Regions from separate parts of the Streptomyces sp. NPDC058964 genome, predicted to be linked through region 2. Evidence: riboswitches for the same ligand, from Rfam matches in the RefSeq annotation. Region 2 holds a riboswitch; each other region holds the start of a gene.

Region 1 (2,191 bases), on a different contig from region 2:
GAGCGACCTCGTCATCCAGGCCGAGGAGTTGGAGCGGATCCGCGCCCTGCTGGAAGGAATGCTCGTTCGGCATACGGGGCGCAGGCCACGGCAGGTCCGCGAGGATCTGGAACGGGATCTGATCCTGGACGCGCGGGGAGCACTGGAGTACGGGCTGGTGGACGGGATCATCCCCAGCCGCAAGGCGTCCCGTACCGCGCCGGGCGCGAGGTGAGCCGCCGATGCTGCCTCCGGAGCTGCCGCCGCTGCCCGCGCTGACCCGGGCCGAGGGCGAACTGATCGACCGTTATCTCGACGCGGTCGATCTGCTGGGCCGGATCAACCCGGCACAGCACGGGGACACGTACCGCGGACTGCGGGCCGCCCAGGCGCTGGTGCGTACCGCGGCCGAACTGCGCGACGCGCTGGCCCTCATGCACCAGAGGGGCGAGACGGAGCTGCACGCGGCTACTCTCGCGCGGGCGATGCGGGTGCTGGACGGCGAGCGGCGCACCGCCCGGGTCACCGTCCCGCCCGGTGGCGGGGGTTGACGGACGCCTGTCCGCCGCCGACTCGAAACGGCCCAAATGGCGTACCCCCGTTCGGCGTAGTCGAGCGTCCATTCGTGAGACCGTCGGCGTTGCGCAACACGCCTGTCCGAAAGGGACGGTGAGGTGCTTCGGTGCTGGTCCGGGGGTCCTTCGACCCCTCGACCATGACTCGAACACAGCAATGTCCACCCGAACGGGTGAGTGGTGAGTAACGCCACAAACCCCCGATTCCATTGGGTATTTCGGACACCTGTGAGTGAAGATCCCTGTCTGACGACAAGCCCCCGCCACAGCGGCGGGGCGGTCCGGGCGGACGCCGAGTCCTGCCGCCGCCCGGATGACCGGTCGACAGGAGTGGATCGGCAGGAGTGGAGGACCCGAGCAAGACGGGTCGCCGGAACGGACGTTCGTTCGTCTGTTTGTTCGTTCCGAGCAGCCCTTGGGGTGAAGCCGCGGCAACGCGGCCGGGCTACTTCGCCAGCCCGAATCCGACAGGTCATCCTTCACAGGCGGCTGACGAAGGGTTGCGCATGACTGCGCTCAATCGTGTCCCGTCGCTCATGGCCCGGGCCGGTACGGCCTCGGCCCTCACCATCGCCGCCGTGGGCGGCTCGATCGTGGTTCCGGGCGTCGCGGCCGACGCCTCGGCCGCGACGATGGCGACGAAGGCACTCCAGGTCGCGGCCTCCAAGAAGGGCTCGCCCTACAAGTGGGGCGCCACCGGGCCACGGAGGTTCGACTGCTCCGGGCTCACGCTGTACTCGTACAAGAAGGCGGGCAAGACCCTGCCGCGCACGGCCGCCCAGCAGTACAACAAGACGCACCACATCTCCGCGCGCAGCCGCAAGGCCGGAGACCTGGTGTTCTTCCACTCCGGCTCCAGCGTCTACCACGTCGGCATCTATGCCGGTAAGGGGAAGATCTGGCACGCCCCGAAGACCGGTGACGTGGTGAAGCTGGAGAGGATCTGGACGAGGAGCGTCTGGTACGGCCGGGTCAGCTGACCCGCCGAGGGGGTGGCGGCTCCTGCCGCTCCGTCACCCCCTCGGGTCCCGGCCCGGACTGATCCGGGGTCACAGGAGCGCCAGGAACGCTTCCAGCGACAGGGCCGCCCCGAGCGCCGTGAGCGCCACGCCGGTGCCCGTGTGCAGCGCCCTGGCGGCCCGCGGCCGGCGCAGCCACCGGCCGAGCCGGTCGACCAGCAGGGCCACCATCTGGAACCAGGTCAGCGCCAGCGCGCACACGATGAGCGCGAGCAGCAGCGTCCTGGGCAGCGCCGCGCCGCCCGGCGGCACGAACTGCGGCAGCAGGCTGAGGAAGGTCAGCGAGGCCTTGGGGTTGAGGACGTTGGTGACGAATCCCTGCCGCAGGGGGTGCGCCTGCGTCGCCGGATCCGCCTCGGACGCCCCCGCGGGCCGTCGCGGTGTCCGCAGGGTCCGGACGCCGAGGTGGAGGACGTAGGCGCCGCCCAGCAGTTGCAGGGCGCGGAACAGCGCCGGAACGGCCACCAGCACGGCGGCGACGCCGGCGGCCGCCAGTGTGGTGTGCACCAGGAGCCCGCCCGCGATGCCGAGCCCGCAGACCGCGCCCGCCCGGCGGGAGACCAGCGCGTTGCGTACGACGACCGTGAAGTCGGCACCCGGCACGGCGACCAGTCCGGC
Region 2 (2,191 bases):
TCCAGGTCGAACATCGCCTGGTCGATCAGGCGCTGCTCGGTGGCGTCGTAGCCGACCAGCTCCGGGCCGATCTGCTCGATCACGGCGAGGACGGCCTTCTCGACGCCCTTGCCCAGGTAGCGGTTCGGGTCACCGTCGCGGAGCTCGATGGCCTCGAAGGCACCGGTGGAGGCGCCGGACGGAACGGCGGCACGACCCGTGCTGCCGTCGTCGAGGCCGACCTCGACCTCGACCGTGGGGTTGCCTCGGGAGTCCAGGATTTCCCGGGCTACGACGACGTCGATGGACGGCACGAGCATCTCCTTCTTGGGATGTGACGCTGGAAGTGCGGGCTGGTGTGCCTTGCGACTAGAGCCTAACCGTCCCCGGGGCATCGGCCACCGACCGACCGTCCCGTGGACAAGGGAACCGTACACATTGTTTCCGGTCGGAACAAAGGGTGGGACGAAAACGGGTGGAGTACCGCCGGGGAAGCCGGCGTCGGGAAGCCGGCGGCCGGAAAAGAGAAACCCCGCCCCGGTGCGTACGGGGGAATACGCACCGGGACGGGAGACCGTGGGGACGGGGGCGACCCTCACGTGTCCCGCACTGCGGGGGACGTGGGGACGGGGGCGACCCTCACGTGTCCCGCACTGCGGGGGACACGGATGTGAGCAGGCTGTGGCTCTGCCGCCTGCCGCGCATCACTTCAGGTGCAGCTGCTGACCCGGGTAGATGAGGTCCGCGTCCTGGACGACGTCCTTGTTCAGGTGGAACAGCTTCTGCCAGCCGCCCTTGACCTTGTGCTTCGCGGCGATCGTGCTGAGGGTGTCACCCTTGACGACCTTGTACTCGCCGTCGCCCTTCTTGACCTTCTTGCCGGTCGGGGTGGTGACGGTCTTGCTCGCGGCCGGACGCCCGGCGGAGCGTGAGGCGGCCTGCTTCTCGGTCGAGCGGGTGGTGGTGCTCGCGGAGGAACCGCCGCCCGACGAGGAGCCGGCGGAGGCACCGGTGTAGGCGGCACCGGACAGGCCCGTGCCGCAGACCGGCCAGGCACCCTTGCCCTGCGCGGCGAGGACCTTCTCGGCTATCTCGATCTGCTGCGCCTTGGTGGCCTTGTCGGCGGTGGCCGCGTACTTCGTGCCGCCGTACGCGGCCCAGGTGGAGGCGGAGAACTGCAGGCCGCCGTAGTAACCGTTGCCGGTGTTGATCGACCAGTTGCCGCCGGACTCGCACTTGGCGACGGCGTCCCACTCGGCGGCGGTGGCGGCGGAGGCGGTGCCGGAGGCCATCAGCGGGGCGGCGATGGCGGCGCCGGCGACTCCGGCGAGCGCGAGGGCGCGGGCGCGGGTGGCCCTGGAGGGACGACGGTGCTTGCCCTTGGCGGAAAACAGCATGGATGGATCCCCTCACCGACGCCTGCGAGGTGAGCTGTCGGGTTCGGGCCGGTTGAGTTGCCCGGCCACACCTCCGCTGGGAGGCGTGGCTCCACCCCTAGCCGCCCCGGCTCAACTGTCCGGCGCGGCACTTACCTTGGGTCCCCCGCTCCTGCCTGCGGCGCTTGACGCGACGACTGTTCCCGTGCGGCCGCTGGCAGGATTCGGCGTTGCGACAGCCGGGGCTCGTGGTGACGAGCGGTCATGACCGTAGACACGCGATCCGGGGAATTTCAAAGACGATCAGGGCTTCTGAGACTCATCCCACACTTTCACCAAACCGGACATTGAGCATGAAAGTGGGACTCAACTCCCGCTACTTTTCGCCCGTTTCGGTATCGACATTCAGGGTCTGACCGGGGGTGATGTCATTCGGGTCGGGGCCGATGTCGGCCTTGTTGGCGGCGTAGAGCGCGCGCCATCCGCCGTCGAGGTCAAGGGAGTCGGCGATGGACGCGAGGGTGTCACCGACGCGAACCGTGTAGTCCTGTGCGGCGTGACGGCCCACAGAGGCGGCACCCTGTCCGTTTGTGTCGCTTTCGTCCGCACTCGTACCACGATGCCGACCGCCACCGAGCTCGCCGGTGTCGACCAGACTCCAAGAGCCGCCGTTTTGTGCAGAGTTGTCCGCATCACCCGAATTGGCCGATTCCGTGGGTGAGGCACCCTCCCTCCGCGAGTCGCCAGATCCGGAGGATTCCGACTTGTCCGACTTGGCGGAGCCGGAGGAGTTCGAGGGCTTCGAGGATCCGCGCTTGTCGTCGGCGTCCTTGGAC
Region 3 (2,191 bases), on a different contig from region 2:
CCCACGGCCTTGACCGGGGTGCCGGTCGGGACGACGAAGTCGACGCCGGTGTGGTAGCCGCTGGACCACATGCTGCCCGCCACGTGGTAGTGGGTGCCGATGGTGGCGCCCGACACCGGGAGGTTGTAGCCGGTCGAGGCGACCGCGGCCTGGGCGTCCTGGGGCCACGCGTTCGAGGCGGACGCGGCGTCGGAACCGGACGCGGCACGGGAAGCCGACTCGGTGTTCGACACGGCCGACGGCTTCACGGAGGAGGCGGTGGGAGCGGAGGAGGACCGCTCGGAGGACGACGACCGCGAGGGGGTCGCGGACGAGGGGGCGGCGCCCGTCGCGGCCTTCCCGCCGAGGGCGAGCTTCAGACCGGGGTGGATCAGCGACGGGTTGTCACCGACGGCCTCACGGTTGTCCCGGTAGATCCGCTGCCAGCCGCCGCGCACGTTCTGCTCGTCGGCGATCTTCGAAAGGTAGTCGCCGGACCTCACCGTGTACGAACGGGCACCCGAATTCACCTTCGCCCTCAGAGGCTTCGTGGCGACCGTCGGCAGCGGCTTCGTGGCGACCGTCGGCAGCGACTGGACGGCCTTTTCGGTACCGGACTGCGGGGTGGCGGCATGGGCACCGGCGGTCCCGATCAGCGGCAGGGCCAGCGCGGCACCACCGGTACCGGCGACGGCGATCCTGCGGGTGAGGCGACGGGGCTTGGGACGGCGGTGCTTTCCCTTCGCGGGCATGGCGAATTCCTCTCCGGCGCCTGCGAGGTGAGCTGTCGGGTTCGGGCTGGAGCTGCCCGGCCGCGCACGGAGCGCGGCTTCACCCCGAGCCGTCCCGGAGACCGGAACAGGCATTGGTACCTGATGGGTCCCCCGCTTCCTGCCTTGCACGGGTGAGTGTGAGCGGGCTCCGGGCGGCGGCAGGATTCGGCGTTCCGTCCGGATTGGTGGCGAACGTAAGCGAGCGGGATGCGGGGGGACAAGCAGAAGGTTCCGTGTGTCCGTGTTTCACATGATCCGTTACGGGAAATCCCGGTCACCCTCCGTGCATTCCCTTTCGATTTTCCCGGCCAATTCCCGGGAAAGGGGCGCGAATTACGTGAACATGACGCACGACGGACGGTCACGGGTATGACGCTCCTCACGCATCACATCCCAGGCCTCGCCATTTCCCCGCAAGTTTGACGTAAAGGGTTAATTCGGACAGCACCCTCAGACGCGACGGAACCGGAAGACCGACGCGTCGAGGTCGCCGCGCAGACCGGTGCGCAGGCCGTGGTGCAGGAGGACGGCACCCCGGTGGATTTCGCCCGTTTCGCGGCATTCATATGAGGCTGTCGGGTCGAGACCGCGCAGCCGCAGCGCGGGGACGGGCTCGCCGTAGCGCTGGGCCTGCAGCCAGGCGAGGACGACCGCCTCGCCACCGCGCACGTACTGGACCGCGCTCAGCCCGCCGTCCGGAGGCCGCAGCCGGTACAGCTCGCCGTGCTGCACGACCGGGCGGATGCCCTTGTAGAGCTCCACCCACTCACGGGCCTCGGCGAGCTCCTCCTCCGTCCACTCCGCGAGGTCGCCGCCGACACCGAGGACCCCCGCCATGGCGCTGACGAAACGGAAGCGCAGCGAGCTGACCCTGCCATTGAGCTGCGTGTTCGGGCTGTCGGTGACCCAGGCGGCCATGATCCGTGCCGGGTGGATCTGACTGAAGCCGTGCTGGATGGCGAGCCGGTCGAGCGGATCGGTGTTGTCGGAGGTCCACACCTGGTCCGTGCGGCTCGTCACACCGAGGTCGATCCGTCCGCCGCCGCCCGAGCAGGACTCGAACGCGACGCCCGGGTGCGCGGCACGCAGCCGGTCCAGCAGGGCGTACAGGGCGCGCACATGGTCGACCCAGAGCCGCTGCGGATACGCGTCCCCGGGCCAGCCCGCGTCGGTGAAGCAGCGGTTGAAGTCCCACTTCACGTAGTCGACGGGGGCACTGGAGAGCAGGCCGTGGAGCTGCTCCCAGAGGTACTCCCGGACGTCCTCGCGGGCCAGGTTGAGGACAAGCTGATTGCGGAGTTCTGTCCTTTTCCTACCGATTTGATACTGCGCCCAGTCGGGGTGCGCGCGGTACAGCTCGCTGTCCGGGTTGACCATCTCGGGCTCGACCCAGATGCCGAACTGCATGCCGAGGGCGTGCACATGGTCGGCAAGGGGCT
Region 4 (2,191 bases), on a different contig from region 2:
CGACCCGAGGCTGGCCGCCGCGACCGTGTACTCCAGCCTGGAGCCCTGCGCCCGCCGGGCCTCGCGGCCCGCCCCCTGCGCGCGGCTGATCCTGGACGCGGGGGTGCGGCGGGTGGTCACGGCCTGGCGGGAGCCGGACACGTTCGTGGCGGGCGCCGACGGCAGCGGGCTGCTGGCCGGCCATGGCGTCGACGTCGTCGTACTGCCCGAGTTCGAGGGCCCGGCCAAGGCGCCGAACCGCCATCTCGTGGCCGGCGGATAAACCCGTGCGCGGGCACCCCTGAACATGGCGTATGCTTGAGACACAACGACGCGGGGTGGAGCAGCTCGGTAGCTCGCTGGGCTCATAACCCAGAGGTCGCAGGTTCAAATCCTGTCCCCGCTACTCAAGGCTCAGGGCCGGAGTCCAGTGAATGGACTCCGGCCCTGAGTGTTTTCCCCGGTCTGCTCATTTCCCCGGCCTGCGCACTGTCACGACGGGTGATCGGACGGGAGCCCTCCGCATAACGTCTGAGTCACCATCAAAAAGGGTGAGACTCCTGTACCGCGGCCAACTCGCCCGGTTTTCGCCGGTCATGGCAATTAAGTTCCGGCTGGAAATCGCTAATGATCAAGCCGAACGGCTTGGAATCTAACCTTCGGGTCTATTAACGTTCGATAACGCAGCGCGGTCGTCCCAGCCGTCACAAGAGGCGGCTCCGTGCGCACGCGCCGAATCCCGCGAGGGAACCGGGGAACCACCACCTTGGGGTGAATCACGCGGATGCCGCCGTGGCGACACGGCTCGTACACGCGCGTAGGAGACCTTCCCGCTCCGAACCCGTCAGCTAACCCGGTAGGCGGCGGAAGGAAAGGAGCACGCCCGCGTGGCGTCCAACCGGCCTGCCCCAGAAGCCCCGTTCGTGCCGAGTCAGCGCACCGAGACCTTCGGCTACGGCAGCTATCGCGCCGACGAGGGCCCCTGGGAGGAGTGGAATCCCACCGAGGAGTCCATCAGCCCGGTACGCGGCCGGCACCGCGTCTCCAAGCAGCGCGGCGGTGGACTCGCCCGCAGCTCCACGGTCCTGGGCGTCGGCGTCATAGCCGCCGTCGGCGCGGGCGGCATGGCCAGCGCCAACACCGGCAAGGCGCCGGTGTCCATCTCCGTGCCCGACCTGCCCTCCGTGGGCTCCCTGCTCGGCGAGAGCCACTCGGACGCGCCGAAGGGCTCCGCGACCGCCCTCAGCAGCGTCGGCGTGACCTCCACGGACAGCGCCCAGGGCGCCGGTGACGCCGGTGAGGCGCTGCGCAACCGCATCATGGCCCAGGCCGAGAAGCAGCAGAGCCAGGTCGACACCAAGGCCGCCGCCGCTGCCGTGGCCGCCGCCGACAAGCAGGTCGCCGACGCGGCCGCCAAGGCGGAGAAGGAGGCCGCCGCCAAGGCCGCCGACGCCAAGGCGAAGGCCGACGCCGAGGCCAAGAAGCAGGCCGAGGCCGAGCGGCTGGCCAAGCTGGCCAAGCAGTACACGCTGCCGACCTCCTCGTACACCATCACCTCGACCTTCGGTGAGGCCGGCGCCATGTGGTCCTCCGGCTACCACACCGGCCTCGACTTCGCCGCGCCCACGGGCACACTGATCAAGGCCATCCACAGCGGCACGATCACCCAGGCGGGCTGGGCCGGCTCCTACGGCTACCGCACGGTCCTCACCCTCGACGACGGCACCGAGCTGTGGTTCTGCCACCAGTCCTCGATCAACGTCTCGGTCGGGCAGAAGGTCAGCACGGGCGAGGTCATCGGCCGCGTGGGCGCCACGGGCAACGTCACCGGACCGCACCTCCACCTGGAGGTCCACCCGGGCGGCCAGGCCACCGGCATCGACCCGATGACGTGGCTGCACGGCAAGGGCCTCAACCCCTGACGGCACGCGGCCCAGGGCCCCTGGTGCACCTCTTCGATTTCCGGCAGTCCTGACGACACCCCCCCGACGTCAGGGCTGCCGGTCAGGTGTTCACGGGGTCTTCGCGGGCGTTTCCGGAATCCTCCACTCCGGTGTGTCCGCTCTCATAGAGCATGACTTCCCTTCGCGAACTCGGCTCCTCCGACCGAGGAGGAACCGGCGAGGCTCACCGACGCGTCGGCCCAGCCCTGCCTGCCTGCCTGCCTGCCGGGGCGGTGCGGGTCGCGGTCCGGGTTCCGGCCGCTCCGGAG

The links. A riboswitch is a leader RNA that binds a small molecule or an ion and turns the genes downstream of it on or off. The one in region 2 is predicted to bind cyclic di-AMP.
Region 1: linked by a shared signal. The riboswitch ahead of ACFW2E_RS05600 (C40 family peptidase) and the one ahead of ACFW2E_RS29800 (transglycosylase family protein) in region 2 are both predicted to bind cyclic di-AMP.
Region 3: linked by a shared signal. The riboswitch ahead of ACFW2E_RS22040 (peptidoglycan DD-metalloendopeptidase family protein) and the one ahead of ACFW2E_RS29800 (transglycosylase family protein) in region 2 are both predicted to bind cyclic di-AMP.
Region 4: linked by a shared signal. The riboswitch ahead of ACFW2E_RS18675 (M23 family metallopeptidase) and the one ahead of ACFW2E_RS29800 (transglycosylase family protein) in region 2 are both predicted to bind cyclic di-AMP.

Annotation. Positions count from the first base shown of each region.
Region 1 is NZ_JBHYKH010000026.1:11,193-13,383, reverse strand. It holds gene ACFW2E_RS05610 (ATP-dependent Clp protease proteolytic subunit) at 1-214, shown strand, start outside; gene ACFW2E_RS05605 (hypothetical protein) at 222-530, shown strand; cyclic di-AMP (ydaO/yuaA leader) riboswitch at 835-1,057, shown strand; gene ACFW2E_RS05600 (C40 family peptidase) at 1,061-1,534, shown strand; gene ACFW2E_RS05595 (LysE family translocator) at 1,604-2,191, opposite strand, start outside.
Region 2 is NZ_JBHYKH010000297.1:5,237-7,427, forward strand. It holds gene eno (phosphopyruvate hydratase) at 1-299, opposite strand, end outside; gene ACFW2E_RS29800 (transglycosylase family protein) at 684-1,376, opposite strand; cyclic di-AMP (ydaO/yuaA leader) riboswitch at 1,381-1,549, opposite strand; gene ACFW2E_RS29805 (transglycosylase family protein) at 1,732-2,191, opposite strand, start outside.
Region 3 is NZ_JBHYKH010000176.1:7,763-9,953, forward strand. It holds gene ACFW2E_RS22040 (peptidoglycan DD-metalloendopeptidase family protein) at 1-731, opposite strand, end outside; cyclic di-AMP (ydaO/yuaA leader) riboswitch at 736-896, opposite strand; gene ACFW2E_RS22045 (alpha-galactosidase) at 1,203-2,191, opposite strand, start outside.
Region 4 is NZ_JBHYKH010000135.1:3,531-5,721, forward strand. It holds gene ACFW2E_RS18665 (dihydrofolate reductase family protein) at 1-262, shown strand, start outside; tRNA gene ACFW2E_RS18670 (tRNA-Met) at 312-385, shown strand; cyclic di-AMP (ydaO/yuaA leader) riboswitch at 700-859, shown strand; gene ACFW2E_RS18675 (M23 family metallopeptidase) at 867-1,901, shown strand.